Regions from separate parts of the Knoellia sp. LjRoot47 genome, predicted to be linked through region 1. Evidence: predicted binding sites of a transcription regulator. Region 1 holds the regulator's gene; the other holds the start of a gene.
The links. Region 1 encodes HspR, which represses chaperone genes until heat shock. Its sites were predicted from a motif close to AAGTTGAGTCNNNNNGACTCAACTT; they were not measured.

Region 1 (15,664 bases):
GCCCCGCTCGGGTTCCTGCTCGCGATGATCGCCATGCTCTGGATGACCCGTGGCGCCCTGCCCAACGTCGCCGCGCTCGCGCAGCGCGAGGCCCGCCAGGCGCCGACGGAGAAGCGCGAGATGCGGCTCGTCGACGTGGCCGTCAGTGTGCTCGTGCCCTTCCTCGCGGTCTACGTGTCCTACGGGCTGCTCAAGGAGGACCTGCTGAGGTTCACCAACGAGGCGGCCTACGCGGAGTTCAACCAGTTCAGCCTCTCCGAGGACATCGACTACGACTTCGCGGGTCGGCTCGCGATCTACGACTGGCAGGTCGTCCTCGCCATCGTCGCGATCGCGTGGGTGCTGCGCTACGCGCTCGGCCGGTTCGAGAGCGTCACGCGATTCCTCTGGCTGGCGTTCGTCGGCGCCCTCGTCGAGGTCTACTACACCTCGCAGGTCGCGCAGAAGGTCGCCAACATCCGCGAGGCCGGTGTCACGTGGGTCGAGGACCGCCGGGCCTCGCGACTCGTCCTCGACCAGTACGACCAGGTGGTCAGCACCCTGGGACCGCTGGCGAACCCGGTCGACACGGCGACGACGTGGCTCTTCGGGCTGCTCGGCGCCGTCGACGCGGTCGTCATCGTGCCGCTCGCATGGATCACCGTCGGTGCCGTCGTCCTCGGCCACAAGCTCTCAGGGCCCGAAGAGGCCTCGACGCAGCCGAACCCGCGCTGGGAGAGGATCCCCGCGCCGGTGCGCCGCTTCGGCGGCGGGCTTCTCGCCGACGTGCGCGAGCGGTGGTCGGCGTTCTGGAACGGGCTGCGGATGATGGCGACCGCCGGGCTGCTCCCGATGCTGACCTTCTGCCTCGCCTTCCTCCTCGTCCTGCGGGTCCCGTGGCTCGTCGCCCAGCTGCTGCGTCTCGTGATCGGTCCGGTGGAGACGAAGACCTGGCTGGCGTTCTCGCCCCTGGAGAAGTCCGTCGGGCTCGCGGTGACGATGGTCCTCGCGGCGGCGCTGCTCGCGGCGGCGATCGACTGGCTCCTCGGGCCCAAGCTGCGGGTGGACCGCGTCGACGACCCCGAGCCCGTCGCGCCGACCGCGGTCAGCGCGGAAGCCGGAGCGTGACGTAGTCCGGGTTCTCGAACGAGATCCGCAGCGCGACGAACGTCGCGTTCTTGGGCACGGCGATGGCGGGCGTCACCGACCACTCGCTCGGTCGCGGCAGCTCCTTCTCCGGCAGCACGCCGCGCTTCTGCGCGGTGAGCACCGGCATGCTGGGGCCGGGAGTCTCCTCCGGGACACAGTTCGCGATGCTCTCGCCGATCTCGTCGAACGGGTGGCCGACGCGGTACTCGCGACCCTCGTCGTCGACGAGCGTGAGCGCGCAGTGCATGAGCGGCTGGCTCGGGTCGGCCCTGAAGTCGAGGCGCACCTGCCGTGCCACCATGCCGTCGGCGAGCGTGAACTCGTCGGAGCGAGCCTCGTATGCCGTGCTCTCGCCTCCCAGCCCCGCGAGCCTCACCGAGTAGCGCCGAGTGAAGTCCCCGTGGGCGTCCGAGGTCTGCTCGGCGACGTCCACCCACTCCTGCGCGTCCCCGTCGGCGATCTCGTGGTGCTGGCCGGACTGGTACCAGAACACGGGGACGCGGTATCCGCTCGCGGCGAGCATGGCGGCGACGGCGAACGGGACGCCCGCGATCCACCACCGGCTGGGTCGGGTCCTCATCGGCGGGCCTCCGCGGGCGGCACGGGTCCGCTCTCCTTGACGTTGACGGCGTCCTTGCTCGCCCAGAGGTCGTCGACCTCGGAGGCGGCGATGCCGAGGTCGATGTCGGCGAGGTCGTCGCGGCGGAACTGCGCCTCGTGCGAGTCCCAGGCGCCGCGCGTCACCATGAGGTGGGCGCCGTCGAGCGCCTTCTTGGGGACGTCGAAGCAGAAGCTCGCGTAGTGGCGGACCCCGGTGGAGAGGTTGGCGTTCTGGGCGCACTCGGGGCCGCGGGTGGAGGCGATCCAGCGCCGGTCGTGCTTGTCGACGAGGAAGAACCCGGCCACGAACGTCGGGGCCTTCGTGGCGACCATCTCGGTGTCGACGACGAGGAAGCGCCCACCGGCCGCCGACGCGGGGTTGCCCATGATCGTCGGTGTCACGTGGATGCCGGTCACGGTGACGTCGGCGTAGTCCAGGGGGACGGGCTTGCCCACCGACCCGGGGTGGACGAACGCGCTGTCGGCGACATCACCCAGCGGGATGCGGTCGTTGATGACACGTCCGATACCCATGGCCGCGATGACGAGGGCGCCGGTGGCGATGGCGCGCCTCACGGTCGCCTCACCAGGGGCAGGCTGCCCTGCCACTGGACCTCGTCGCGGGCGACCCAGGCGTCGGGGTCGAGCGTCTGCTTGTCCTCTTCGCGGAACTCCACGAGGTTGGCCTTGACGGTGACAGAGTCGCCCTGCCACGGACCGGAGGTGACGTAGGCGAGCGCCAACCGGTAGGTCAGGCCCGGGTTGAAGTTCGACATCCGCGTCGCGTCCTCGACGAAGTAGAGGTTGGGCGCCTCGACGATCTTGACCCCGCCCCCGGAGACGGCGATGTTGTTGGAGAGGGTGACGCCGTACTCCGGTCGGTCTCCGGTGAGGGTGACACGGGTGTCGAGGACCACGACGCGCTGTGACGGCAACGGCGAGACCGCGGGCTTGAGATCGGGCAGCTCGACGACCTTGTCGACGACCACCTCGTAGGGGCCGACCATGATCGCCTTGCCGGCGACGATCGGCTCCGGCCCGGGTTCCGGTGTGCCGGCCAGGCCTCCGAAGGGTGCGCTCGCGAGCAGGGCCGCGGCGACCCCGCCGCCGACCTTCTGGCTCGTCGGCCGGCCCGTGACGAAGCCGCGGGCGCGCCCGAGCACGCCTCGTCCAGCCCTCGCGTTCTCCCCCATGGCAGGGAGTGTAGGGAATCCGGGGGGCCGGAGAGGCCAGGACTACTGCTGTTCGCCGACCATCCGCTGCAGGAGGTCGCGCAGGGTCGTCCGCTCGGCGCGCGAGAGCTCGGCGAGGGGCTCCCTCGCGAAGCCGAGCGAGTCGCGCAGCAGGCGTGCCGTGCGGGCTCCGGTGACCGTCATCGCGGCCACCTTGACCCGACGGTCGGCCGGGTCGGGACGTCGCTCGACGAGGCCGCGGGCCTCGAGCCGGTCGACGATCCCGGTGACGTTGGACGGCTCACACTTGAGCGTCCGTGCGACCTGGCGCATGGGCAGCGGCTCGATGGCGAGCAGGGCCAGGACCCGGGCCTGTGCGCCGGTGAGGGAGTGCTGCGCCGCGGCCCGGTCGTACTCCTCGTGGTAGCGCGCCACCACGGACCCGATGAGGTCGACGACCTCGAAGGTCAGGGGGTCAGGGCGGGGAGTGGACATGCCTCCACGATAGGCCAAGTATTTGACAACCTGAAATATCTCGGAGCATGGTGTTTCACGTACTGAAGTTTCTGTCGCACCCGAGGAGAGCCTCCACCCATGACCGCAGCACTTCCCACGTCCAGCCGTGAGTGGCACCTCGTCGCCCGTCCGCAGGGCTGGCCGACGACCGAGGACTTCGCGCTGCGCGAGGCCGAGGTCACCGCTCCCGCTGAGGGCAAGGTCCTCGTGCGCAACCTCCACTTCTCGGTCGACCCCTACATGCGCGGTCGGATGAACGACGTGAAGTCCTACACCCCGCCGTTCCAGCTCGACCGCCCCATGGAGGGTGGCGCCGTGGGTGAGGTCATCGCCTCCGCCGCCGAGGGCATCTCCGTCGGCGACCACGTGCTGCACGGCCTCGGCTGGCGCGAGTACGCCGAGGTCGACGCCTCGGTCGTCGTCACGGTCGACCCCACGATCGCCCCGCTCTCGGCCTACCTGGGCGTCCTCGGCATGACCGGGCTCACGGCATACGCGGGTCTGCTCGAGGTCGCGTCGTTCCAGCCCGGCGACGCGGTCTTCGTCTCCGGCGCGGCCGGTGCCGTCGGCAGCCAGGTCGGCCAGATCGCGAGGCTCAAGGGCGCCTCGCGCGTCATCGGCTCGGCCGGCTCCGACGAGAAGGTCCGTCTGCTCGTCGAGGAGTACGGCTTCGACGCCGCCTTCAACTACAAGAACGACCCGGTCGCCGACCAGCTGCGCGAGGCTGCTCCGGACGGCATCGACGTCTACTTCGACAACGTCGGTGGCGAGCACCTCGAGGCCGCGATCTCGTCGCTCAAGGTCAGGGGCCGCGCCGCCATCTGCGGGATGATCGCGCAGTACAACGCGACCAAGCCGACGCCCGGACCGCGCAACCTCGCGCTCGTCATCGGCAAGCGGCTGCGCCTGCAGGGCATGCTCGTCGGCGACCACGCGGCGCTCCAGCCGCAGTTCGTCGAGGAGGTCGGCGGCTGGCTGGCCTCCGGCGAGCTCAAGTACGCCGAGACGGCCGTCGAGGGCATCGAGAACGGCGTCGACGCCTTCCTCGGCCTCCTGCGCGGCGAGAACACCGGCAAGATGATCGTCTCGCTGGGCTGAGCCCCCAGCGGTCAGCCGGCGCGCAGCCGCTCACGCTCGGCGCGCAGCTGCTCGAGCCGCGCCCAGTACGCCTCGCGGTCGAGGTCGTCGCCGACGACCTCGACCGGGCGTGCTGCGCGCACCACCCGCAGGTGTCGCACGGTGCCGTCGTCTGCCATGCCGAGAACGCTAGGGCCGGCCACCGACACCTGGTGTATCTGCGGGCCCGCGCCCCGCTCCTCAGGGATGACCGACCCCGACCCCAGGAGCGACCATGGCCACCATCCCCGTCCGGATCCGGCTCGACAAGCTGTTCTGCTTCCACGGCGCCGACGAGAGCGACAGCGAGCCCTACATGTGGGTCATCGTCGTGACGATCGACGGTCGCACCATCACCCACCGCCCGGACGCCCCGAACCTCGACGGGGCGCCCGGGTTCGTCTTCTCCCCGGGCAGCCACGGCAGCGTCGGTGGCCCGATGGGCATCGGGGCCAACCGCACCCTCCCGGCCCAGCTCGGCCACGTGGACACCACGCTCCAGCCGATCGTCATCAACGCCGCAGGGCAGCAGGTGGAGGTCCCGGGCCAGCTCGCCCTCGTCGCGATCCTGCTCGAGGAGGACATGACGTCCGATGCGGGAGCCGAGGCCGCGCACGCGAAGATCAACGAGCTCATCAGGGTCGAGCTCACCGAGGCGATCGCCGACATCGACCTCGACGGCGTCGGCGCCAAGATCCTGCGTGGCATGGCCGAGGGCACGTCGGCCGAGGCCGTGGCCCGTGAGTACTTCGCCCAGCGGATGACCCGCGTGGTGGGCCGCCTCAACCGCTACGCGCAGGACGTCGCCGTCGCCGCGATCGTGCGCGCCCTGAGCTTGCCCGCCGCCATCGTCGAGGCATCGGACCCCGACAACTTCCAGGGCATCGTCACCCGCTTCTGGAGCCAGACGCAGCTCGAGGCCACGACGACCCACCAGCGGATCGACATCCACGAGCAGATCTGGGACCGCGGAGCGGGGCGACGTGAGTCGTCGGACTACAACTACAACCTGCACGGGCAGGTGTGGCAGCCGATCGAGGAGTTCTGGGTCCCGGTGACGGACACCCTCGCCCCCGGTCGGTGGCAGGTCACCGGCATCCAGAGGGCGGGGCGCAAGCCGTTCATCAGCACCCTGGGTGGCACGCTGCCCGACGGCACCCCGTGGGCCATGCCCAAGGGCAAGGTCATGGACGCCATCGCGGCCGGCACCCACACCTTCTTCGTGCGCGGAGAGTCGGGGCGCGAGGCCGACGTCCACGTCGACGAGAACGAGGACAACCGCTTCTTCCCCTACCTCGCGACGGTCTCCGACAACGACCCGACCAACAACCTGTCGAGGCTTCCGGCGTGCACCGTGGCGATCCGGCACACCCGCCCCGCGCCCTGACGTCTCCACCAGAAGGCCCGGCGCAAGAAAGTTGGCGCCCGGGGGAACACGGGCCCCCGGGCGAGAGTTGAGTCGAGTGAACGCAAGTTTTGACGCGCGGATTTGCCACACGGCATACCGGCTCCTAACTTGAGTGACAGCAACTCAACCCCAGCTCAACGCAAGGAGACAGTCACATGGCCCGTGCAGTCGGTATCGACCTCGGAACCACCAACTCCGCCGTCGCCGTCCTCGAGGGTGGCGAGCCCACGATCATCGCGAACGCCGAGGGCGGCCGCACCACCCCGTCGGTCGTCGCCTTCTCCAAGGGCGGTGAGGTCCTCGTCGGCGAGATCGCGAAGCGCCAGGCCGTGACCAACGCCGACCGCACCCTCCGCTCCGTCAAGCGCCACATGGGCACCGACTGGACCAGCGAGGACATCGACGGCAAGAAGTACACCGCGCAGGAGATCAGCGCGCGCACGCTCCAGAAGCTCAAGCGCGACGCCGAGTCCTACCTCGGTGAGCCCGTCACCGACGCGGTCATCACCGTCCCCGCCTACTTCGACGACGCCGAGCGCCAGGCCACAAAGGAGGCCGGTGAGATCGCGGGCCTCAACGTCCTGCGCATCGTCAACGAGCCCACCGCCGCGGCGCTCGCCTACGGCCTCGACAAGGGCAAGGAGGACGAGCTCATCCTCGTCTTCGACCTCGGCGGCGGCACCTTCGACGTGTCCCTCCTCGAGGTCGGCAAGGACCCCGAGGACGGCTTCTCGACCATCCAGGTCCGCGCGACGAGCGGTGACAACCAGCTCGGTGGTGACGACTGGGACGACCGCGTCGTCAAGCACCTCCTCACCACGGTCAAGAACAACACCGGCGTCGACCTGTCCAAGGACAAGATCGCCATGCAGCGTCTGCGCGACGCCGCCGAGCAGGCCAAGAAGGAGCTCTCCTCGGCCAGCTCGACGACGATCTCGATGCAGTACCTCTCCATGAGCGAGAACGGCCCCATCCACCTCGACGAGACGCTGACCCGCGCCCAGTTCGAGCAGATGACCAAGGACCTCCTCGACCGCACCAAGCAGCCGTTCCAGAACGTCATCAAGGACGCCGGCATCCAGCTCTCCGACATCGACCACGTGGTCCTCGTCGGTGGCTCGACCCGCATGCCGGCCGTGACCGAGCTCGTCAAGGAGCTCACCGGTGGCAAGGAGCCCAACAAGGGCGTCAACCCGGACGAGGTCGTGGCGCTCGGCGCCGCGCTCCAGGCCGGTGTCCTCAAGGGTGAGCGCAAGGACGTCCTTCTCATCGACGTCACGCCGCTCTCGCTCGGCATCGAGACCAAGGGTGGGCTGTTCACCAAGCTCATCGAGCGCAACACGGCCATCCCGACCAAGCGCTCCGAGGTCTTCTCGACGGCCGAGGACAACCAGCCGTCGGTCCTCATCCAGGTCTTCCAGGGTGAGCGCGAGATCGCCCAGCAGAACAAGGCGCTCGGCACCTTCGAGCTCTCCGGCATCGCGCCGGCCCCGCGTGGCGTGCCGCAGGTCGAGGTCACCTTCGACATCGACGCCAACGGCATCGTCCACGTGACGGCCAAGGACCGCGGCACCGGCAAGGAGCAGAAGATCACCATCTCGGGCGGCAGCGCGCTGTCCAAGGAGGAGATCGACCGCATGGTCAAGGACGCCGAGGCCCACGCCGACGAGGACAAGAAGCGTCGCGAGGAGACCGAGACCCGCAACATGGCCGAGTCGCTCGTCTTCTCGACCGAGAAGTTCCTCAGCGAGTCCGGTGACAAGCTCACCGACGAGCAGCGCAGCCCGGTCGACACCGCGCTCGCGGACCTCAAGGAGGCGATCAAGCCCGAGTCGACGCTGTCCCGCGACGAGGTCCAGGCCAAGATCGACCACCTCAACGAGGAGTCCCAGAAGATGGGCGCCGCGATGTACGCCGCGGCCGCCGAGCAGGGCGAGTCCGGCGACGTCCCCGGTGGCGAGGCGTCGGACGGCGCCGAGCAGGCCGGCGCGCAGGCCAACGATGACTCCGACGTCGTCGACGCCGAGGTCGTCGAGGACGACGAGGAGAAGAAGTGACCGACGCTCGTATGCCGGGTGAGGACGAGGTCTTCGACGGCGAGGTCGTGGACGACGAGTCGTCCGACGCGATCAACACCGAGTCGGCCAACGACGGTGAGGAGGTGGCTCCGGCTCCGGCCGGGGCCACCGCCCCCGCGGCCGAGGACGTGGCTGCCGAGGGCGGCGAGCACCCCGACACGGTGCTCGCGGCCCAGCGCCTCGACGACCTCCAGCGGCTCAACGCCGAGTACGTCAACTACAAGCGTCGAGTCGACCGCGACCGGGCCCTCGTCCAGGAGCGCGCGGTGCGCGACGTCCTCGAGACGGTCCTGCCGGTGCTCGACGACATCCAGGCGGCGCGCGACCACGGTGACCTCACCGACGGCCCGTTCGCCGCGATCGCCGACAAGCTCGAGGCGAGCTTCGGCAAGTTCGGCCTGACCCGCTTCGGCGAGGTCGGCGAGCCGTTCGACCCGATGCACCACGAGGCGCTCATGCACGCCGCCTGGGACTCCTCGAACCCGGAGCTCCCGGCGGACGCGAGCACGACGACGGTCGTCCAGGTGCTCCAGCGCGGCTACCGCACCGGTGACCAGGTCCTGCGCCCGGCGCGGGTCGCGGTGGCCGACCCCGAGTGACCCATACTCACGAGACGACGTCCGGAAGGAGGCGCTGATGGCGAGCCAGGACTGGTTCGAGAAGGACTTCTACGCGATCCTCGGCGTCCCCAAGGATGCCGACGCGGGGGCGATCAAGAAGGCCTACCGCAAGCTCGCGCGCACCCACCACCCCGACAAGAACCCCGGGGACTCCGCTGCCGAGCAGAAGTTCAAGGACATCGGCGAGGCCCACGCGGTGCTGTCGGACCCCAAGCAGCGTGAGGAGTACGACGCGGTCCGGCAGATGGCGCACGGCGGTGCTCGCTTCACGGCCGGTGGGGCCGGTGGCAACGGCGGGTTCGACGACATCTTCAGCGCGTTCGGCGGTGGCGGTGGGTCGCGGGTCCGCTTCGACACCGGCGGCCGTCAGTCCTACGGCGGCCCCGGTGGCGGCGACGACATCAACGACCTCCTGTCGCAGATGTTCGGCGGTGCCGCCGGCGGTGGCGGTCGTCCGCAACCCGGGTATGCCGGCTACGGCGCCCCCCGCGGTCCGCGCAAGGGCGCGGACGTCCAGGCCACGACGACGCTCCCGTTCCGGGACGCCGTCGAGGGCTCGACGGTGACCCTGCGGACCGCCGAGGGCCGCACGATCACGGCCCGGATCCCTGCGGGCGTCAAGGACGGGCAGAAGATCCGGCTCCGCGGCAAGGGCCAGCCCGGTGAGCCCGGGGCCGCCGCCGGTGACCTCATCCTCACCGTCACCGTCGAGAAGCACCCGGTCTTCGGGCGCGACGGCGACAACCTCACGATCGACCTGCCGGTGACCTTCGCCGAGGCGGCTCTCGGTGCCACGGTCGCCGTGCCGACGCTCGACGGCTCCAGCGTCAAGGTGCGCATCGCCCCCGGCACGCCGTCGGGTCGCGTACTTCGCGTCAAGGGTCGCGGCGTCGCGGGCTCGTCCTCGACGGGCGACCTGCTCGCCAAGGTTCAGGTCCTCGTCCCCGACGAGCTGTCCGACCGCGCCCGAGAGGCCGTCGAGGTGCTGCGTGCGGAGGCCGAGGGGCTCGACCCGCGCGCCGGTCTCGTCGAGCAGGCGAAGGCCTGACCGTGGCTGCGCGCCGAGCGACGCCGCGACCGGACGACGACGCCGCAGTGTTCGTCATCTCGGTCGCGGCCGAGCTCGCCGGCATGCACGCGCAGACGCTGCGCCAGTACGACCGGCTCGGACTCGTCACGCCGTCGCGCACCCGAGGCGGCGGGCGCCGCTACTCGGCGCGCGACGTCGAGCTGCTCCGCGAGGTGCAGCGCCTCTCCCAGGAGGAGGGCGTCAGCCTCGCCGGCATCGCCCGGATCCTCGAGCTCGAGAACTCCGTCGACGCGCTGCGTTCGCGGGTCGCCGAGCTGACCCGAGAGGTCGAGCAGCTCCGGGCCGCCGCCTCGGGCGGGTCACGCGTCTTCTCCGTCGGCCCCGGTGGCGAGATCCTCGCCAGCCGGCTCGGCGAGCGGCCTCGCCGTCGCCCGGGTTCGGGACAGGGCGCCGGCTCGGCGTCCCGAGCGCTCGTCCTCTGGCGTCCCTGAGTGCGCGGACGGCATACGCTTCGCTGCGTGACCGAGCACCTGCTGATCTTCCCCGAGCGCGAGACCGCCGACGAGATCGCCGCCGAGCTCATCGAGGAGGGCTTCACCGAGGTCCGGGTGATCCGGGTCGCCCACGCCGGTGACGACGACGCCGAGGACGCCGACTGGGGTGTCCACGTGCGCGAGGAGATGGTCGACGACCCCTCCGGACCCGTGGAGGGTGGTCTGCGCGACCGCTTCTCGGCGCTCGCCGAGGAGCGCGACGGCTGGTACGACCCGGAGCCGAGCCTTCCCTGAATTGTCCACTTCCGCTTGTCCACCGGACAAGCCGTGCGTCCGGCTCCGGAACGTTGCGTGGCTGACAGATCTTGGGTCTAGCATCCTGTCCACCGAGGCCAGTGAGGTCCACGGTGTTCGATGTCGACGAGGAGACGATGTGGCCGGTTCTGCGCCCATCCTGGAGATGACGGGCATCACCAAGACATTTCCCGGTGTCAAGGCCCTGTCCGACGTCAACCTCACGGTCCGCCGTGGTGACGTCCACGCGATCTGTGGCGAGAACGGCGCCGGCAAGTCAACCCTGATGAAGGTCCTGTCGGGCGTGCACCCCCACGGCACCTACGACGGGACGATCCGCTTCAACGGCGCCGACGTCACGTTCAACAACATCCGTGACTCCGAGCACGCGGGCATCGTCATCATCCACCAGGAGCTCGCGCTCATCCCCGAGCTCTCCATCGCCGAGAACATCTTCCTCGGCAACGAGGAGACCAGGCGCGGCGCGATCGACTGGGTCAAGACCAACAACCGCGCGCGCGACCTCCTCGCCCGGGTCGGGCTCGAGGAGGACCCCGAGACGCCGATCAAGAACATCGGTGTCGGCAAGCAGCAGCTCGTCGAGATCGCCAAGGCCCTCGCCAAGGACGTCCAGCTGCTCATCCTCGACGAGCCCACGGCGGCGCTCAACGAGGAGGACTCGCGCCACCTGCTCGACCTCATCCGGGGCCTGCAGGGCAGGGGCATCACCTCGATCATGATCAGCCACAAGCTCAACGAGATCGAGGCCATCGCCGACGCCATCACGATCATCCGCGACGGCCAGACGGTCGAGACGCTCGACGTGCGCGAGGGCGCCGTCGACGAGGACCGGATCATCCGCGGCATGGTCGGGCGCTCGCTCGAGTCGCGCTTCCCCGACCACACCCCCGAGATCGGCGAGGTGATGTTCGAGGTCAAGGGCTGGACTGTCGCCCACCCGCAGGTCCCGGAGCGGCTCGTCGCGAAGCAGTCGGAGTTCTTCGTCCGCCGCGGCGAGATCGTCGGCTTCGCGGGTCTCATGGGCTCGGGCCGCACCGAGCTCATGCGCTCGATCTTCGGGCACTCCTACGGCACGTGGCTCGGTGGCGAGATGACGCTCAACGGCAAGCGCGTCGACCTGCGCAGCGTGCCGGCGGCCATCGACGCCGGCATCGGCTACGTCACCGAGGACCGCAAGACCCTCGGCCTCAACCTCCTCGACGACATCAAGACGACGACGGTGTCGGCCAAGCTCAAGAAGATCGCGCACAACCTCGTCATCGACCGGCGGGCAGAGCACTCCGCGGCCGACGACTACCGCAAGCAGCTGCGCACCAAGACGCCGTCGGTCGACTACGACGTCGCCAAGCTGTCGGGCGGCAACCAGCAGAAGGTCGTGCTCTCCAAGTGGCTCTTCACCGACCCCGACCTGCTCATCCTCGACGAGCCCACCCGCGGCATCGACGTCGGTGCCAAGTACGAGATCTACGGGATCATCCAGCGCCTCGCCGCCCAGGGCAAGGGCGTCATCGTCGTGAGCTCCGAGCTGCCGGAGCTGCTCGGGCTGAGTGACCGGATCTACACCATCAGCGAGGGCCGGGTCACCGGCGTCCTCGACAAGGAGCACGCCGACCAGGAGTCGCTCATGCGGCTCATGACCAAGACCTCGACGACCCCGAAGGACGCTGCATGAACAAGCTCAAGGAGATCTTCGGTGGGGACACCCGTCAGTTCGGGATGATCTTCGCGCTCGTCTTCCTCATCGTGCTGTTCCAGGTCCTCACCGACGGGCTGACGCTCGACCCCGGCAACGTCATCAACATCTTCCAGGGCAACAGCTACATCCTCGTCATGGCGATCGGCATGGTGCTCGTCATCATCGCCGGGCACATCGACCTCTCGGTCGGCTCAGTGGCTGCCTTCGCCGGCATCGTCGTCGCCATCGCGATGCGCGACTGGGGCATCCCGTGGTGGGTCGGCGTCCTGCTCGGACTCGGCATCGGCGCGGTCGTCGGAGCCTGGCAGGGCTTCTGGGTCGCCGTCGTCGGCATCCCCGCGTTCATCGTCACCCTCGCCGGCATGCTCATCTTCCGCGGCGCCAACCAGTACGTCGGCAAGTCCAACACCGTCCCCGTCAGCGAGAGCTTCCAGAAGATCGGGTCGGGCTACCTCCCCGAGGTCGGGCCCAACACCGGCTACAACAACCTCACCCTGCTCATCGGCATCGTCGTGTGCGCGGCGATCATCGGTGGCACGCTGCGCAACCGCCGCAACCAGAAGAAGATCGGCGCCGACCTCGAGGACGGCACGGTCATGTGGATCCGGCTGGCGCTCATCAGCGTCGCGATCCTCGCCGTGGTCATGCTCATGGCCTCCGGCCGGCCCGGCACCTCGCTGCCGATCTCGGCGCTCATCCTCGGCGCGCTGGTCCTCATCTACGGCTTCATCTCGACCCGCACGATCATCGGTCGCCACATCTACGCCGTCGGTGGCAACCGTCACGCCGCCGAGCTCTCCGGTGTGCGCTCCAAGCGGGTCAACTTCCTCGTCATGATGAACATGTCGATCCTCGCCGCGCTCGCCGGGATGATGTTCGCCGCCCGCTCCACGTCCTCCGGTCCCTCCGACGGCGTCGGCTGGGAGCTCGACGCGATCGCCGCCGTCTTCATCGGTGGCGCCGCGGTCACCGGTGGTGTCGGCACCGTCGTCGGGGCCGTCATCGGTGGTCTCGTCATGGCCGTGCTCAACAACGGCCTCCAGCTCCTCGGCATCGGCGCCGACATGACCCAGATCATCAAGGGCCTGGTGCTGCTCACCGCCGTGGCCTTCGACGTCTACAACAAGAGCCAGGGTCGTCGCTCCATCACCGGCCTCATCATGCAGAACTTCGGTGGTCGGGCGACCAAGGAGACGGCGGAGACCGTCAAGCAGGAGTCCTGAGGTCAGCAGGTTGCCGCACAACTGAATACGCATCACAGTGACGCTTCCGCCCCGGGTGCGCCACGGCATACGAAAGAAAGAGACGACATGCGTTCCCTCACCAAGCTGATGGCAGTCACCGCCGTCGCCGCACTCGCTGTGACCGGCTGCGGCCGGGCCGACGACGAGACCCCCGCCTCGGGTTCCGACAGCTCCGCCTCGGGCGGCAGCGGTGGGTTCGCCGGCGACTCGCTCATCGGGGTGTCGCTCCCGCAGAAGACCTCGGAGAACTGGGTCCTCGCCGAGCAGCTCTTCAAGGACGACCTCGCAGGGGCCGGCTTCAAGGCCGACGTCCAGTTCGCCAACGGCGGTGTCGGCGAGCAGCAGAACCAGATCCAGTCCATGGTGACCAAGGGCGCCAAGGTCATCGTCGTCGGCGCCATCGACGGCGCCCAGCTGGGCACCCAGGTCAAGGCGGCCAAGGACGCCGGCGCGACCGTCATCGCCTACGACCGCCTCATCAAGAACACCGACGCGGTCGACTACTACGTCGCCTACGACAACTTCAAGGTCGGTGTCCTGCAGGGCAACGCTCTCCTCGAGGGCATGGCGGCGAAGAAGCCGTCCGGTCCCTACAACATCGAGCTCTTCGCCGGTTCGCCCGACGACGCCAACGCCCAGGTCTTCTTCGACGGCGCCATGAGCGTCCTCAAGCCGAAGATCGACGACGGCACGCTCAAGGTCACCTCGGGCCAGACCGCCTTCAACCAGGCCGTCACCCAGGGCTGGAAGGCCGAGAACGCGCAGAAGCGCATGGACACCCTGCTCTCGGCGTCCTACTCGTCGGCCGCCCTCGACGGCGTCCTCTCCCCGAACGACACCCTCGCCCGCGCGATCATCACCTCGGTCAAGGCCGCCGGCAAGCCCGTCCCGGTCGTCACCGGTCAGGACTCCGAGGTCGAGTCCGTGAAGTCGATCATGGCCGGCGAGCAGTACTCGACGATCAACAAGGACACCCGCAACCTCGTCAAGGCCACCATCGAGATGGTCCAGGCGCTGCAGAAGGGTGAGAAGCCGACCGTCAACGACGAGAAGTCCTACGACAACGGCGTCAAGGTCGTCCCGGCCAACCTGCTCGAGCCGCTCATCGTCACCAAGGCGAACGCCAAGGAGGCCTACGCCAACGACCCGACCCTGTCCAAGCTCACCCAGTGAGCTGAGACCCTCGCGGTCCACGACCTCGGCCCCGGCACCCTCGTGGGTGGCGGGGCCGAGGTGCGTCCGGACTCAGGCCTCGACGGCGGCCGCTTCGGTCTCGGACTCGTTGCCCTGCTGCTCCCAGAGCTGACGGGTCTCGCCCATGGTCCGGTCCATGATCGCCACCATCGCCTCGTGCGCCCGGTCGCCGTCACCGCGCTGGATCGAGGCGGCGACGTCGCTGTGCAGCTGGAGGGCGTCCACGTGGGGGTGGTGCGGCATGAGGCCGTAGGCGTGGCGACCGGCGAGGACCTCGGCGACCTGCTTGTGCAGGTGCTCGAACATCTCGTTGCCCGAGGCGGCGAGGACCCTCTTGTGGAACTCGACGTCGAGGCGGAGGAAGTCGTCCATCCGCCCGTCCTGACCCGCCGCCCAGAGCTGGCCGGCGAGGGTGACGAGCTCGGAGGCCTCGAGCGGCTTGGCGCGTTCGGCTGCGAGGCGCGCAGCCTGCGGCTCCACGGCGGTGCGGAGCTCGGTGATCGAGCGGAGCTGGGTGAGGCGGCCGCCCGTCGCGAGACGCCAGCGGATGACCAGTGGGTCGTACACGTTCCACGCGGACCTGTCGTGCACGACCGTCCCGACCCGGCGGCGCGAGGTGACGAGACCCATGGAGGACAGCACCCGCAGGGCCTCACGCACGACGGAGCGCGAGACGGAGTGCCGCGCCATGAGGTCGTCGATGAAGAGGATCGTGCCGGGGGGCAGCTCGCCCCCACAGATCGAGAGCCCGAGGGACTCGACGAGGCGCCCGTGGAGGCCGGAGGAGTCGTCGTCGTGGAGCGCATCGGTGGGCACGTCACAAATCATACGAGCGAGCGCAGACTCTTGCACAAGTCAGACTTATGACCTTATGCTCGCGGACAAGACGGACGTGAAGTCCGCCGCGGCGACGGCTCCAATGGCGGGGCGGCCGGATATCCAAGGAGATCGACGTGTTGCGACGTACAGCAATCGGATCGACCCTCGCACTCGCCGCGGCGCTCAGCCTCTCGGCGTGCGGTGGCGGTGGCGACGACGAGGGCACCGGGTCCA
Region 2 (15,664 bases), 880 kb from region 1:
GAGCGCGAGCCCGGCCATCCGGCGCCGACCCGGGAGGGCGAGCAGGGCGGCACCCAGCCCGACCTCGGCGACACCGGAGGCGAGCACGACGAAGTCCTCGTCGAGCGGCACCCAGTGCGGCACCTGCGCACGGAACTCCTCGCGCGCCGTCGTGAGGTGCAGCACCCCGGCCCCGGTCATGAACGCGCCGAGCGCGATCCGGGTGAGGTTCTGCGGCAGCGTCGCCGGCACCTTGCGCGTGAGGAAACCCATGCCGACACCGTATGCCGCACTCACGAGGACGCTTCGTCGAGAAGGTGCCGGACGTGGTCGGCACATCCCTCGAGCACCCTGAGGTCGCGCAGCGAGGGGCTGACGGAGGCCTCCACCTTGGCCTGCAGCGCCTCGAGCCCTCGTCGGGCGCCGGCGACGTCACCGTCGAGCGCACGCAGGACGGCGACGAGCTCCTCTGGGCGCAGCGCCGGGACCCCCGCCTCGATGAGATCGGCGAGGTATCCTGGACGGTGACAGCTGTCGATGAACCCTTGCGCCCTCTCGTCGACGTCTCTCAGGAGGGTCGACAGGGCACCGGGGACGTCATCGACCGTCGCGAGCGGCACCTCGGACCACCCCTGCTCGGGCGGGAGGTAGCCGATGTTGAGGTAAAGGGTCGTCCACGCCGGCTCCGCCCGGGTCCAGCGTGCAAGGAGGTCACGCGCCTCCTCCACCAGGACACCGACGGAGGGGTCGACGAGGTAGTGGTCGGCCGAACCCTTGGCGGAGCTGGCGACGCCGATCTGCGCCTCGACTCCGGGGGCCACTGCCCTGACGAACCGTTGCGTTCCCCTGACCTTGGTGAACCCACGTTCCTTGAGGGCCGAGGCGATGCCTCGGTACAGCAGGGCGCGGGCGTCACCACGCGCCGTCATGACGTCTCCGCGGCGCGCGGCGGCCTGCGGCTGGCCGGATTCATCGACAGGGCCATGGTCCCCGCAGCGACAGCGTCACGGACGGTCGGCGTGCACGACACCCGCCGGCCGTCGACCTCGACGGTCGCCAAGTGACGCTTGAGCCAGCGATGCAGGCGAGCGGCGAACGCGACGAAGTCGGCGTCCTTCGGCACTCCCTCCGACGTGACCGGCGTGTGAAAGAAGCGACCCACGGTCAGCGTCCCCTCGGACACGGTCGATCGCCTCCCCTCCACGACGGGGTCGACGACGGTGTCGGGCAGCCAGTGGTCACGCGCAGCGATGTGGCGCGGACGGATGCGCCCGACGTCGTTCTTCGCCGCGACGAAGGTGAAGACGTCGGTGGCAGCCGGCGCCTCGGCCGGCGGGGCCTCGGTCGCCCACCACCACGGAAGCAGCCGAGCTCCGTGCACCGTGTCGAGCTGGTCCGCGAGCCGAGCCACGTCGTCGGGGTGGGTGAACACCGCGACCTGTCGTCCGACCGCCATCCGTCACCCTCCGTCGGGCGCACGAAGGTCTCGAGCTCGAGGCGGTACGTCTCGCCGGCGGCGGCCGGCCGCACCTCGAGGACGAAGTCCGACAAGGCACCCTCACGCGGGTCGCCGTCCTCGTCCACCATTCCGGGCTCGGCCTCCCAGTCGATGAACTGGACCACGACGGACCACTCGCCCGCAGCGGTCTCGACCTGCACGCCCTCACCGGGAGGGGATCCGATGCCCTCGAGCCCGCTCAGCACCACCGGGCCCGAGGCGACGAGCCGATAGGCCGCTGACGTCACCGCCACGAACCGCGCCTCGCGCTCGGTGAGCAGGGTTCCCCGGCCGATCCGCACGGTGAAGCCGAACGCGCCGTCCACGCCGATGTTCACCGGCACCAGAGTGCCGGCGGCGACGTGGCCGGCCAGTGCGCCCTCGTCGGCGACGTGGTCCTCCCACTCGTCGATCTCCGAGACGGAGGCGAACGCCTCCGGCTGCCACAGGGCGAACATGCCCGCGTCGGTCCGCACGGGTGCCGTCGTCTCCCACTCAACTGTCATGCGCCACACCGTAGACAGACCGGTCGCCGTCGGCAGCGCGACTACAGCTCGTGCGCGACCTGCAGCGGGGACATCCCGGGATCGAGGGCGAAGTCGAACGAGTACCCGTCGTCGCACACGGTGAGGCCGACCGCGTCGTCGACGAGGCCCCGGACCCACACCATCACCTCGGCCGAGCCCTCCGGGGTCCCGTCGAGGAAGAAGCACGTGAGCTCCTTGTTGACCGCGACCTCCACGACCCCACCCTCCGCAGTGCGGGCCTCCCACTCGAGGACCCGCGACCGGTCGAGCGCGCCGAGGTCGACGACGGGCTTCGCGACCGCCCACTGCTCGGCCACCGCAGCCGCCAGCTCGCCGAAGGTCAGGCCCGCGGCGCCGGCGTCGTCGAGCACCACGAGATACGTCACACCGCGTCCTCGACGGCGACCCGGTCTCGGGGAGACCTCGACTCCAGGCCCGCCCAGACGGCGGCCCGGCTCACGTCGTCCAGCCACTCGTCGAACGACGTCCCACCGCCGGGGAACCACCACTGCGAGTGGGGACCCACGGCGGCGAGGTCGTCGTCGACGTCGTACCTGACCTCGAGCTGCACCTGGACGTAGGACTCGTGCTCCCCGTCGGCATCGACGACCTCGAGCTGCCGCACGACGCTCACGACGAACGTCGGCTCCGGCAACCAGCTCACCGGTCCGTACTGGAAGAGCCAGCCGTCCGCGTCCGCCTCCTCCGGCACGTCGAACTCGACGAAGGAGAGCTCCCGCGCCGCCTCGACCAGCCACGCCAGCGCCGGTTCGTCATGGTCACGCGCCTCGACGAGCCGCGACGCGATCTCGCCCGCTGCGGCGATCGCGTGCTTCATCCTGCGCTCACCACCCCGTGCTCGTAGGCGAAGACCACGGCCTGCGCGCGGTCCCTCAGCCCCAGTTTGGCAAACACGCGTGACACATGGGTCTTGACCGTCTGCTCGGCGACGAACAGCCGGTCGGCGATCTCGGTGTTGGACAGTCCCCGGGCGACGAGCTCGAGGACCTCGAGCTCGCGAGGGGTGAGCTCGCGCAGCCGCGGCGACTCGCGCGGCACACCCGACCGGGTCCGGGTCACCTCGGCGATGAGCCGCTTCGTCACCGACGGCGCGAGCAGCGAGTCCCCGGCAGCGACGACGCGGACGGCCCGGGCCAGCTCCTCCGCCGGCGCGTCCTTGAGCATGAACCCGCTCGCACCGACCCGCAGCGCCTCGTAGACGTAGTCGTCGACGTCGAACGTCGTGAGCATGAGTACGTGCGGCCGGTACGGGCTCGGCGACGCGAGGATCGTCGCGGCCGCGTCGAGACCGTTGACCTCCGGCATACGGACGTCCATGAGGACGACGTCGGGGCGCAGCCGTGCGACCTCGCGCACCGCAGCCGCCCCGTCCGCCGCCTCCCCGACGACCCGGAGGTCGGGCTGCGCCCCGAGCAGCGCACCGAGACCCTGCCGCACCATCGCCTGGTCGTCGACGATGACGACCGTGATGACCTCGCTCATCCCCGCCCCGCCACCTGCGGGCGCCCGACGAGCGGCACGGTCGCGATGACGACGAACCCCTCCCCGACCGGCTCCGCCTCGAACGTGCCGCCGACCGCCCGCACCCGTTCGGACATGCCACGTATGCCGTTGCCGCCGTTGCGTCCCGGGTCTCGCCCTTGCGTCCGCGACCGTGGTCGGGATCGTCGCCAGGGTTGCGGACGCTGGAGGCGCCGGTGGGGGTGGCGGCGGGTGGGGCGACGGGTGGGGCGGAGCTGCGGACCATGAGCCGGGCCCAGCCCGACTCCTGCTCGAGGGTCAGCTCGACGGCTGCCCCGGGTGCATGGCGGGCGGCGTTGGCGAGCGACTCCTGCGCGACGCGGTAGAGCACGAGCGCCGTCCCAGGCGGCACGTCGGCCGGGTCGACCCGCAGACGGGAGGTGAGCGGCATACCGGCCGTCTGGGAGGAGCGAACGAGCGACGGGAGCCGGGTGAGGTCCGGCTGGGGCTCGGTCTCGACCGGCCCGTGCTCGTCGCGCAGGACGCCGAGGACCGACCGGACCTCGGTGAGCGCCTGCCGCGCCGCACCCTCGATCGCCGAGAACTCACCCACGACGGCGGGGTCGTGGACGCCGTGGCGCAGCGGGGCGCTCTGGGCCTGGACGACGATCATCGACATGTGGTGCGCGACGACGTCGTGCAGCTCGCGTGCGATCCGGCTCCGCTCCTCGACGACCGCCCGCCGCGCCCGCTCGGTCTCGACCTCGTCCTGCTGGACGGCGATCGTGCGGCGGGAGATGACGAGCCAGCGCACGAGGAGGGCGACCCCCATGACGAGCGCCTGACCGAGTGCCCAGGGCTTGAGGCCGTCGGGCATCGCCACGAGCATGAGCACGCCGGTGGCGGCGACGACGACCGGCACCTCGCGCCAGCGGCCCCACAGCCCGACGGCGACGATCGTCGCGAGGAGTACGAGGAACTGGACGACCGGCCACGGCATCGGCGGCACCTCGGGCCCGGTGGGGACGACCGCCCACCAGAGCACCGACGTGGCGGCCGCGATCCCCCAGGCGACGAACGGGGCCCGCCGGAGCAGCACCAACGGCACGGCCTCACAGAGCGCGAGCACCGGGAGCAGCGAGGCGGGGGCGTCGTGCCAGGGACGGACCGTCGACCAGCCGATGACGAACATCGCCAGGGCGAGCAGGCCGAGCGTGACATCGGTGTGGCCGGCCACGGCCCGCGCCGCACGCATGAGGGGTCGTCCGAGGGGACGCAGCAGGCCGGCGGTGCGCGTGGCCACCCAGCGGGACGCTCGCCCGCCGGATCTCACCACTCGTCCTCCGACCATGCCTCCAACCCTAGGGAGCCGACGGCGCCGCGTCGTCATACGACGGGGTGAACCGGGGGTCACTCCGGGGTATCACCCGTCCCCGCGACCCACCCCCGCGTCTCACCGCCGAACCGCTCCCGAGGGCGACGACCGCACGTGCTCCCGGCTCCGAGCCTTGCCGCATGTTCCCCGGACACCACCTCCTCCGCACCGTCGTCGTCGCCGGTCTCGCCACCGCCGTCGGCCTCGTGCTCGCACCTGCCGCGTCGTCGCTCCCTGCACCCGATCGCGCCGCCGACCGGGCGATCGCCGTCCTCGTGTCGCGACCAGCCTCCGCAGCGAGCGCCGCACTGCCGCAGGACTTCTCGCGGCGGTTCGGCTACTCCCCCGACGTCACCGACGGTCTGCTCGGCGACCCGGCGGGTGGCTGCTCCTCCCCCGTCCCCCTCCCGGTCGAGTTCACGGCCGCGTGCCGGAAGCACGACCTCGGCTACGACCTCCTCCGGTATGCCGGCCGGTCCGGCCACGCCCTCCCTCGCGAAGCGCGTCGGGCCGTCGACGAGCGGCTCGGCATCGAGCTCGAGTCGTCGTGTTCCACCCGTAGGCACCGGGTCGGGCACGCCACCTGCCTCGCGTGGGCCGACATCGCCCACGGCTTCGTGCGGGTCAACTCGCTGCGGCAGGGCGACGCCGTCCCCGAGCCGGAGTCGCCGCTCACGGTCGCTCCCGCCGTCGCCGCCGGGGTCGCCTGCCTCGGAGGCGCCGGCCTGCTCCTCGGCTCCCGCCGGTCGCGCGGGTCGCATCGGTCGGGCGGGTCGCATCGGTCGCGACAGGAACGGCGGTCGCAGTCGGCTCGGCCGTCCCGGCGGTCACCACGAGCCACCCTCGCGATCGAGGGAGGTGCGCGATGAGCGCCGCCACCCGGTCCCGGCTTCGGCTGCCGAGGGCCTCGACCGCCCTCGCCGTGCCGGTCGCGCTCGGAGCCGCGACCTTCCCGTCGTTCCTCCCGGTGCAGCCCGTCGCCCTCGGCGTCCTCCTCGTGCTGTCGCTGGGCGTCGCGCTCGTCGCCGCTCGCCGCATCGCCTCCGTCGGGCCGCGGCTCACCATCCGCGCCCAGCAGGGAGCGGTCGCGCTGGGAGGTGCGCTCACGGCATACGTCGCGTTCCTCGCGCTCACGACGCAGAACGCGATGCGCGCACGGATCGGCATGGACCCGCTGTCGCCGATCGACGTCGGCGTCGCCCTCGGGACCGCGCTCGTCCTCGTCGGCGCCACCCGCGGGGTCCGGTGGGCCTGGCGTCACCGGGCGGCGGTGTCACGTCGCGCCGTCGCGTTCGTGACCGGCCTCGCGCTGCTGACCTTCGCGCCCGCGAGCGCGCAGGCCGCGGCGACGACGAACGACCAGGTGCTCCTCGCCACCTCCCCGGTCGGGGCCGTGCGCGCGTATGCCGGCCTCGCCGACGCCGCGGACGACTCCGAGCGCGCCCGGATCGCCGTCGAGCGGCTCACCGCTGCCGGAGGGCTGACCCGCGGCCACCTGCTCGTGGCGATCCCGACCGGGTCGGGCTGGGTCAACCCCGAGTTCGTCGCCGGGAGCGAGCACCGCTTCGGGTCGGACGTCGCGACGGTGTCGATGCAGTACGACTCGCGCCCGAGCTGGGTGGCGTTCCTCCTCGACCGCGACGGTGCGGTGACGGGAGCGCGGGCCCTGCTCGACGAGGTCCTGCTCGCGGTGTCGAGCCTCCCGCGGTCGCAGCGACCCCAGGTCCACGTCGTCGGGGAGAGCCTCGGCGCGACCGCCGGACAGGCCGCCCTCACCGCACCGGATGCGGGCGCGCTGCGCGACGCGGTGTGCTCGACGTTCTGGCTCGGCACGCCCGGCGGCGGGCGCACCGGGCTGCCCCGCGAGACCCTCGCCGCCAACGTCGACGACCCGATCGTCCACGCCCGCCCGTCCATGGCGCTCGTGCCGACGGACGAGGGCCGCCCGTGGCTCCCGCTGGTCTCGTTCGTGCACGCCGGAGCCGACGTCGTGGCCTCGCTGGCGGTGCCCGCGGGCTCGGGCCACCGCTACGGCGCCGAGCAGCCCGACCGCCTCCAGACCTGCGCGGCCGGCGCCTCCACGGGAACGGCTTGACGAGCGCGGGGACTCGGGGTTACAACAGGAAATGAGCACGAAGTTGAGCGGCTCCCACTCAAGAAAGGCCCCCTCGAGGTCGAGCAGATCGACCTCCCGTTCATCAAGGAGAATCGTCATGAGCACCACCCCCCACGACCCGTTCCGCAGCCTCGACCGGACCTTCGACCGGTTGTTCAACGAGGGCCTGCGCGGCCCGTCGGGCGCTGCCGGCTCGGTCATGCCGATGGATCTCTACCGGTCCGGGGAGAGGTTCGTCGCCCACATCGACCTGCCGGGAGTCGACCCCGAGAGCATCGCCATCGACGTCGAGGACCGCACCCTCACGGTGCGCGCCGAACGCCCGGCGCCCGAGACCGAGGACGCCCAGTGGCTCTCCCGCGAGCGCCCCAGCGGCACCTTCGCCCGGCAGCTGTCGCTCGGCCGCGGACTCGCGCTCGACCGGATCGAGGCCGACTACCGCGACGGCGTCCTCACGCTGACGATCCCCGTCGCCGAGGAGGCGAAGCCGCGCCGGATCTCGGTCTCGCACGGTGGCTCGTCGCGCGAGATCGAGTCGGGGCACGGCGACGAGGGCACCCGGACGGCCGAGTCCGCCTGACCCCGCGCCCGGCACCGCACCGGGAGCCGGCAGGAGGCCCGACGGCCGGAGCCGTCGGGCCTCCGACGTATCGTCGGGGCCATGCGCATCGATGTCTGGTTCGACCTGGTCTGCCCGTTCTGCCACGTGGGACGGCGCCGTCTCGAGCTCGCCGTGGACCAGTTCGTCGCGGCGTCCGAGCCCGGCGAGCCGCGCGACGTCGACGTCGTGTGGCACAGCTACCAGCTCGACCGCTCCGCCCCGGCCGTCGCCGAGGGGTCCAACGTCGACCGCATCGCCGCCAAGTACGGCCGCACCCGCGAGGAGATGGTGGCCCAGCACGAGTCGATGGCCGCCGATGCCGCCGAGGTCGGTCTCGACTTCCAGTGGGACAAGGTCGTCAGCGGCAACTCCTTCGACGCGCACCGCGTCCTCCACCTCGCGCGGGCCCGCGGGGTCGAGAAGCCCGTCACCGACCGGGTCATGCGGGGCTGGTACACCGAGGGCGCGGCCCTGGGCGACACCGACACCCTCGTGCGTCTCGCCGTCGAGGGCGGGCTCGACGAGTCGGACGTGCGCGAGATGCTCGGCTCCGACGACTACGGCTACGACGTGCGGGCCGACGAGGCGACCGCCAACCAGATCGGTATCACCTCGGTCCCGACCTACGTCCTGGACCAGAAGTTCGCCGTCACCGGCGCCCAGCCCGTCGACGGCCTGCTCCGTGCCCTCGAGCTCGTGTGGGAGGACCGCGGCAACGCCCCGGAGGCCCGCGGTGGCGGGTGCGGCGGGTGCGAGGGTGGCTGCGCCTGCGGCGCCTGACCGCTCGCGGAGACCGCTGGGGGAACGCGAAGACACCCCGCGTACCTGGAAGAGCTCACCTGCCCTTGCTGCATTCCTGCCCTGGGGGAGTTCAGTGAGGTACCACCACGCGGGGTGCCGGGTCCAAGTCTAACCCGGTGGGACCAGCGCCCTCCAACTCGGCCCGACGGGCTCAGGAGAGGTGCACGTATGCCGGGTGCCTCGGGATCGTTCCCGTCTCACCGAGCACGGTGGCCAGGTGGAGGGCGCCGTCGAGCGCACCACCCACGGCGGGGGTGAGCGACTCCCCGGCCGACGCCACCGCCGCCTCGAGCGCTGACCGCACCGGCTCCGCCGCGAGCAGCCCGCCGGTCGCGACGAGGACCGGCGAGTCGATCCCCCGGGCGGCCGAGAGCAGCGACTCCGCGAGCGACTCGCCCGCCGCCGTGCAGATCCGCGCGGCCACGGCGTCGCCCAGCGTCGCGGCCTCGGCGACGCGCGGCGCGAACGACGCGAGCAGCGCCGGGGCGTCGCCGCCGGTCATGACCCGACGTGGCCAGTGCGAGGTCGCACCGAACGCCGACTCGCCCTCGGAGAGCAGCCGGTCGGACCCACCCGGCAGCCCGTCGTGGAACCGCAGCCCGGCGCGCAGCCCTTCGAGCCCGACACCCGCTGCCGAGCCCCGGTCACCCAGGACGTGACCCCAACCGTCGACGAGCCGCCACACCGACGTGTCCGCAGACCCGAAGTCGGACCCGAACGCCACGGCCCCCGTGCCGGCGGCGACGACCGCTCCCGGGCGCACGCCACCGAGCGCCCCGACGAGCGAGGCGACGGCGTCGCTGACGACCGCGGTGCGCTCGGCGCCGAGGGCACTCGAGACGACCCGCACCACCTCGACCGGGTCCGACAGGAAGAGCAGGCCACGCTGCGACCAGCACACCGCAGCGACGTCATCGACCCCGCCGTCGTGCAGCAGCCGGGCCGCGTCGCCCGCGAGGGCCGGGACGTCGATGCCACCGGACCCGATCCGCACCCCGGGCGCCGTGAGCACGGGACCGGGCGCGCCGGCATACGACCACTGCAGGCGAAGTCCGGAACCGCCCACGTCCACGCCGACGACGGCAGGCGATCGGTCCGCACTCACGGGCGGAAGCCGATCACTTCGACATGCCGGCGGTCAACCCCGCGACGATCTGCTTGGTGGCGAAGAGGAAGAGCACGATGAGCGGGATCGTCGTGATGACGAGCCCGGCGAAGAGGGCCGAGTAGTTCGTCGCGTTCTCACCGAAGAAGTTCGTCAGGCCGACGGGCAGGGTGTACTTGGACTCCGAGCGGAGCAGCACGAGCGGGTAGAGGAAGTCGTTCCAGATCGGCACGAACCGGAAGACCGCCACCGTCGCGAGCGCCGGTCGCACCATCGGCACCATGATCCGCCAGAACGTCTGCCACGGGCTCGCGCCGTCGAGCACGGCCGCCTCCTCGAGCTCCTCGGGCAGCTGCCGGAAGAACGTCGTGAGGACGAAGATCGAGAACGGCACGCCGGCGGCGGCGTACATGAGGGCGAGGCCGAGCCGGCTGTCGATGAGGCCGAAGCCGTCGAAGAGGAAGAACACCGGCAGGATCGCGAGGTGGATCGGCAGCATGAGCCCCGAGAGGAACAGCGACTCGAGCCAGCGGAAGATCCGCGCGCGGCTGCGCGCGAGACCGTATGCCGCCATGGTCGAGACCGCGGTCGAGATCGCCACCGCACCCGCGGTCACCGCGAGCGAGTTGGTGAAGTAGGTCCCGAAGCTGCCGACCGTCCACGCCTCCTTGTAGGCCGCGACCGTCGGTGACGTGGGCAGCCCCAGGGGGTTGGTGATGAAGTCGGCGTTGGTGCGGAAGGAGTTGAGCACCATGATGACCAGCGGTGCGAGAGCCAGGACCGCGTAGCCCCACAGCAGGATGCTCGCGCCGACACCACCGACCGGGTCGCTCGAGCTCGTGCCGCGGCGGCGGCGCGGTCGGCGCTGTCCGCCGTCGGCGGAGTCGGTCGCGTCGACCCCGGTGGGTGCGGCGTCGGCCGCGGTGAGCGTGGTCGTCATGACGCCATCCGCCTCTCGTGCCGGCGCAGGACCTTGGTCGCCGCCATCGCCCCACCGAAGATGATGAGGAACAGGACCGTGGCCAAGGCCGAGGACGTCCCGATCGCGTCGACCGCACCGGAGTCGAATGCCGAGCGGTAGAAGAGCAGCGAGACGAAGTCGGTCGAGCCGGCCGGGTTGCCGGTCGATCCACCGAAGGCGAACGGCAGGGCGAACGCCTCCATCGCGAAGATGAAGGTGAGCACCGAGACCGTCCCGATCGCGGGGATGAGCAGCGGGAAGGTGATCTTGCGGAACACCTGACCGTGCGTGGCCCCGTCGACGCGCGCTGCCTCGGTGAGCTCCTCGGGGACGCCGCCGAGCGCCGCGCCGTAGAGCAGCACCGGGAAGCCGACCCACTGCCAGACCGAGACGAGGATGACGACCCAGAGGGCGGTCTTGGGGTCACCGAGCCACGGGAGGGCGAACTGCTCGAGGCCGACCTTGGTGAGGAGCTGGTTGACCGGGCCGAACGTCGGCGAGAGCAGGAGGGTCCAGAGGTAGCCGATGACGATCGGGCTCACGAGGTAGGGCATGGCGTAGAGCGTCTGCAGCATCCGCCGCGTGCGGGCCCGGCGGTGCAGCAACGTCGCGACGGTGAGGCCGATCGTGTTCTGGACGAGCATCGTGCCGACGAAGAAGAGCACGTTGTGGAGCAGCGCCTTGGGCAGGTCGGTCTTGAACGGTGCCCGGTTGACGAGCGCCGAGAAGTTCGACAGCCCGGCGAACCCCTGACGGTTCGTCCCCTGCCACTCGAAGAAGGCGTACGAGAACGCCGTGAGCATCGGGTAGAGGACGAACACGCCGAAGAGGATCAGCGCCGGCGCGAGGAAGGCCAGTCCGGTGCGCGTCTTCACGACAGCGAGTCCAGCACAGCCCGCGACCCGGAATCCACCCCGGTCACGAGGAGGGCTTGAACCAGGCCTTCACCCCGGTGTCGATGTCGGCCGCGACCTGCTCCGCCGTCTTGGAGCCGAGCAGCAGCTGCTGCGCACCCTTGCCCATGAGGTCGGTGCCCGACGGGGTGCCGTAGCGGAAGTCGGTGAGCAGCAGGTAGGGCGACGGCGACTTCTCGTAGTTGTCGGCCATCTGCTTGAGCAGCGGGTCGTTGTAGGTGACGCCGGGGACGGCCGAGATCTGCTTGACCTCGTCGGCGACCATCTGGCCGAACTCCTTGGTCGACATCCACTTGACCAGCTCGAGGGCGGCCTCCTGGTTGGGCGACTTGGCGTTGACCGCGAAGTTGCCGTCGGCCCAGCCGGCGGTCGTGGACTTGTCCTCGGGCGAGCCCTCGGGGGCCGGGACCTCGAAGACGCCGAGGTCGATGTTGGGGTTGGCCTTCTTGAGCGTGGCCATGTCGAACGAGCCACCGGGGAACATCGCGGCCTTCTCCGCGGAGAAGAGGGTCTGTGCGTCGGTGACGGCGACACCCGTGACGTTCTTGGGGAAGTACTTGGTGAGCTGCTTGAAGACGTCGATCGAGGCGACGAAGTTGGGGTCCGTGAACGACTTCTTGCCGGTGAGGACCTCTTCCTGGAAGGCCGCACCACCGAAGCGCGGAGCCGCGAGCACCTCGTGGACGATCGGCAGGGTCCAGTCGTCCTTGGCGCCGACGGCGATCGGGGTCACGCCACCGGCGAGGAGCTTGTCGCCCGCGGCGGTGAAGTCGGCCCACGTCGTGGGGGCCTCGCTGATGCCGTTCTTCTGGAACAGGCCCTTGTTGTAGAACATCTGCACCGTCTGGCGCGCCAGCGGCACCGAGTACAGCTTGCCGTCGGCCTTGGACTTCGCCGAGTTGACGACGTTCTCGTCCCAGCCGGAGAGGTCGACCTTGCCGTCGAGCGGCACGAGCGACTTCGACGCGATGGTCGGCTCGACCTGGCCGTAGGAGCGGACCTGCGGCACGTCCGGGCCGTCGGAGCCGGCGAGGCCGGTCGCGAGGATCTTGTTGTACTCGGTCGCCTTGAACGGCTTGAACTCGACCGTGATGCCCTCGTGCTTGGCCTCGTAGGCGTCGAAGATCTTGTTGTATGCCGCCTCGTCCTCGACGCGCCACGACCAGACCGTGAGCGTGGTCGCCTTGGCGTCACCGCCGTCGCCGGAGCCCTTCGAGTCGCTGTCGCTCGACGGTGCGCAGGCCGCGACGGCGAGCACCCCCGTGAAGGCGATGAGGGTGAAGGTGGAGCGGCGGGTCCGCTGGGTCATGACAACTCTCCTGTCGACGCTGACTGGCTTGAGGTGGGGCTCGGGGTGGGGGCTGTGGGGGGTGTGGGGCTGGACGAGTGGGTGGGGCTGGAGGTCGTGAGGGCCGTCAGAGCGGTGGCGACGGAGTCACCGCCCGCCGCGAGGGCGCTGAGCGCGACATCGACGGGGACGTCGGCCAGCAGCGAGAGCAGGGCCGGCTTGAGCTGGCCACCGGCCGCCTCGAGGACGATCCGGGCGTCCTCGTCGCTGGCGCCCGTCGCCTCCTGGAGGATGCGCACGACGCGGCCGCGCAGCTTGGCGTTGGTGGCGACGACGTCGACCATGAGGTTGGACCACGTCCGGCCGAGCCGGATCATCACGGCGGTCGAGAAGGAGTTGAGGACGAGCTTCTGCGCCGTGCCGGCCTTGAGCCGGGTCGACCCCGTGAGGACCTCCGGCCCGGTGTCGGCGACGAGGAGGTGGTCGGCGTGTGCCGCGAGCTCCGATCCCGGGTTCGCCGTGATGAGCGCGGTGCGCGCCCCCATCTCGCGGGCGCACATCAGGGCGCCCTTGACGTAGGGGGTGCGACCGGAAGCGGTGAGCCCGATGACGACGTCCTGGCCCGTGACGACGCTGGCGTCGGCACTGCCGAGGTCGATGTCGTCCTCGACGTTCTCGACGGCGCGCAGCAGCGCGGTCGGACCGCCGGCGTGGTGGGCGACGAAGAGCCCCTCGGGGGCGTTGAACGTCGGCAGCAGCTCGGCGGCGTCGAGCACGGCCAAGCGGCCGGACGTGCCCGCCCCGAAGTAGTGGACGTGGCCACCGGCCCGGATCGCGGCGACGGCGTGGTCGACGAGCAGGGCCAGCTCGGGGAGCAGCTCACCGACGGCGTCGGCCACCGTGCGGTCGGCCTCGTTCATCAGCGTGAGCACCTCGAGGGTCGACGCGGTGTCGATCCCGACGGTGCCGGGATGGCGTTCTTCCGTGGGCGCACTCACCCGGACGTCGCTGACCATTCTTGAAGGTTAGTTTCTTACGCGCCCAGCGTCAACAATGTGAATGACTGACTTCGGGGGCGCCGGCGGGCACCCGCGCGAACGCCGCCCCAGCACCTCCAGCGTCCGCAACCTTGGTCGGGAACCCGACCACCTCTGCGAACGCACGCACCCGGCATACGCCACCGTCCGCAACGTTGGCCGAGAACTCGACCACCTCTGCGGACGCCATGCCTCGACGTGCCACCGTCACGCGATGTGGTGGCCCTCGACGGCCTTGCGGCTGTCCGCGACGGCCTTGCGGGCCCGGCGCAGGTCCCGCTGAGCCACCGCGATGTAGAGGCAGTCCACGACGGTGAGGGCCGCGATGCGGCTGGCCGTGGCACCCGAGCGCAGCGACGTCTCCCGGGCCGCGGTGGTGAGCACGATGTCGGCGCCCTTCGCGAGCGGGGACAGCGGGAAGTTGGTCACGGCGATCGTGCGCGCCCCGTGCTGGCGGGCGACGGCGAGCGACTCGATGGTCTCGCTCGTCGACCCCGAGTGGGAGATGCCGATCGCGACGTCCTGCTTGGTGAGGAGCGTGGCGCTCGTGAGGGCGATGTGCGGGTCGTTCCAGGCGAAGGACACGACGCCGATGCGGTGCAGCTTCTGCTGGAGGTCGGCGCCGACCGTGGCGCTCGCCCCGATGCCGTAGACGTCGACCCGGGTGGCCCGGGCCACGGCGTCGACCGCCGCGGTCAGCGAGTCGCGGTCGAGCTGCTGAGCGGTCTCCTCGACCGCGCTCGAGTCGACGGAGGCGACCTTGGCGACGATGTCGTCGATCGTGTCGGACGCACTGATGTCGCTGCCGGCCATCCGCTGTTCGCGGGGCATCGCCGACTCCGCCGCGAGCGCCAGCCGCAGCTGCGGGTAGCCCTTGAGCCCCAGCCGCTTGCAGAAGCGCAGGACCGTCGTCTCCGACGTCTTCGCCGCCTGGGCGAGCTCGGTGATCGTGAGGTCGGAGGCCCGACGCGCGTCGGCGAGGACTTGGGCGGCGACCCGCTCCTCGGCAGGGGTCAGCGAGGGGAGGATTCCACGCAGACGGACAAGGAGCGGGGCGTCAGCCACGTCGAAGGACTGGGTCGAAGTCGACATGTGCCAAAACTACGACCTCCGGGACAGAGTCCAGCCAGAAGTGGCGAAGTCGTCCGGACTGCGGTCGGCGTCGAGGAGCAGTCCGCGGCCGGCCACGGCCCTCACGCGGCTCACGGCGACCCCGCGGCCCAGGGTGTTGGCGTCGGTGGCGTAGCGCCACCGCAGCAGCTGCTCGCCGGCCGGGAGGTCGGCACGCACCTGGCGCCACCGCCGCTCGCCGTCGGTCCCGCTGATCGGGCCGGTCGTGCCGTCGTCGAGCTCCGCGCGTGCGACCGAGCCGTCCCGCACCCGGTCCTCGCCCTCGCGGGCGTCGCCGGGGCTCCGCAGTCGCAGCGGCAGGGGCTGCCACGTGGACCCGCCGTCGCTCGAGGTCTCGACGTGCAGCACGTCGGTCTCCTCGGTCTGCGCGACGAGGTCGAAGCCGAGGCGGGCGCCACCCGCAGGGACCGCGAGCGGGACGGTGAGCGTCGACGTGCTCGCGTGCCGGGCCACGGTCTCCCAGAGGACGTGGTTGCCGCGGGCGGTGATCGGCAGGGCCATGCCCAGGCCGCGCGCCCATTCCTGCCGGGCGACGTTGATGCTCCCCCACGAGCGCGACGGGTGGACGCGGTTCGTGAGGAGGATGGCGAACGAGCGCGAGGCGAAGTCGATGACGATCGAGGTGCCCGTGTAGCCGGTGTGGCCCGCGGTCCTCGGGCCGCTCAGCGCGTCCATGTACCAGGTCTGGTTGAGCTCGAAGCCGAGCCCGTGGTCGTCACCCGGGAAGGCCTCGTTGAAGTTCGTGATGAGCAGCGAGACGCTCTTGCGGTCGAGGATGCGCTCGCCGCGGTACGTGCCACCGTTGAGCAGGGCCTGCGACAGGACCGCGAGGTCGTCGACCGTCGAGAA

Region 2: the regulator HspR is predicted to act here: its motif matches at 6,997-7,021, upstream of ACSQ11_RS03275 (Hsp20/alpha crystallin family protein).

What each region holds. Positions count from the first base shown of each region.
Region 1 covers NZ_CAXUQS020000001.1:1,511,353-1,527,016, forward strand. The annotation lists gene ACSQ11_RS07345 (hypothetical protein) at 1-1,107, shown strand, start outside; gene ACSQ11_RS07350 (hypothetical protein) at 1,085-1,708, opposite strand; gene ACSQ11_RS07355 (hypothetical protein) at 1,705-2,304, opposite strand; gene ACSQ11_RS07360 (hypothetical protein) at 2,301-2,921, opposite strand; gene ACSQ11_RS07365 (MarR family winged helix-turn-helix transcriptional regulator) at 2,964-3,395, opposite strand; gene ACSQ11_RS07370 (NADP-dependent oxidoreductase) at 3,495-4,514, shown strand; gene ACSQ11_RS07375 (hypothetical protein) at 4,526-4,672, opposite strand; gene ACSQ11_RS07380 (hypothetical protein) at 4,768-5,919, shown strand; gene dnaK (molecular chaperone DnaK) at 6,096-7,997, shown strand; gene grpE (nucleotide exchange factor GrpE) at 7,994-8,617, shown strand; gene ACSQ11_RS07395 (DnaJ C-terminal domain-containing protein) at 8,655-9,686, shown strand; gene ACSQ11_RS07400 (heat shock protein transcriptional repressor HspR) at 9,689-10,159, shown strand; gene ACSQ11_RS07405 (hypothetical protein) at 10,187-10,456, shown strand; gene mmsA (multiple monosaccharide ABC transporter ATP-binding protein) at 10,623-12,149, shown strand; gene mmsB (multiple monosaccharide ABC transporter permease) at 12,146-13,396, shown strand; gene ACSQ11_RS07420 (substrate-binding domain-containing protein) at 13,484-14,590, shown strand; gene ACSQ11_RS07425 (FadR/GntR family transcriptional regulator) at 14,663-15,427, opposite strand; gene ACSQ11_RS07430 (ABC transporter substrate-binding protein) at 15,565-15,664, shown strand, end outside.
Region 2 covers NZ_CAXUQS020000001.1:630,090-645,753, forward strand. The annotation lists gene ACSQ11_RS03225 (DoxX family protein) at 1-252, opposite strand, end outside; gene ACSQ11_RS03230 (hypothetical protein) at 273-908, opposite strand; gene ACSQ11_RS03235 (hypothetical protein) at 905-1,141, opposite strand; gene ACSQ11_RS03240 (hypothetical protein) at 1,144-1,983, opposite strand; gene ACSQ11_RS03245 (hypothetical protein) at 2,025-2,390, opposite strand; gene ACSQ11_RS03250 (hypothetical protein) at 2,387-2,842, opposite strand; gene ACSQ11_RS03255 (response regulator) at 2,839-3,507, opposite strand; partial or broken gene ACSQ11_RS03260 (histidine kinase) at 4,076-4,876, opposite strand; gene ACSQ11_RS03265 (hypothetical protein) at 5,002-5,730, shown strand; gene ACSQ11_RS03270 (alpha/beta-hydrolase family protein) at 5,727-6,956, shown strand; gene ACSQ11_RS03275 (Hsp20/alpha crystallin family protein) at 7,075-7,557, shown strand; gene ACSQ11_RS03280 (DsbA family oxidoreductase) at 7,639-8,358, shown strand; RNA gene ffs (signal recognition particle sRNA small type) at 8,384-8,480, opposite strand; gene ACSQ11_RS03290 (N-acetylglucosamine kinase) at 8,531-9,484, opposite strand; gene ACSQ11_RS03295 (carbohydrate ABC transporter permease) at 9,498-10,424, opposite strand; gene ACSQ11_RS03300 (carbohydrate ABC transporter permease) at 10,421-11,320, opposite strand; gene ACSQ11_RS03305 (ABC transporter substrate-binding protein) at 11,364-12,668, opposite strand; gene ACSQ11_RS03310 (N-acetylmuramic acid 6-phosphate etherase) at 12,665-13,663, opposite strand; gene ACSQ11_RS03315 (MurR/RpiR family transcriptional regulator) at 13,892-14,776, opposite strand; gene ACSQ11_RS03320 (serine hydrolase) at 14,786-15,664, opposite strand, start outside.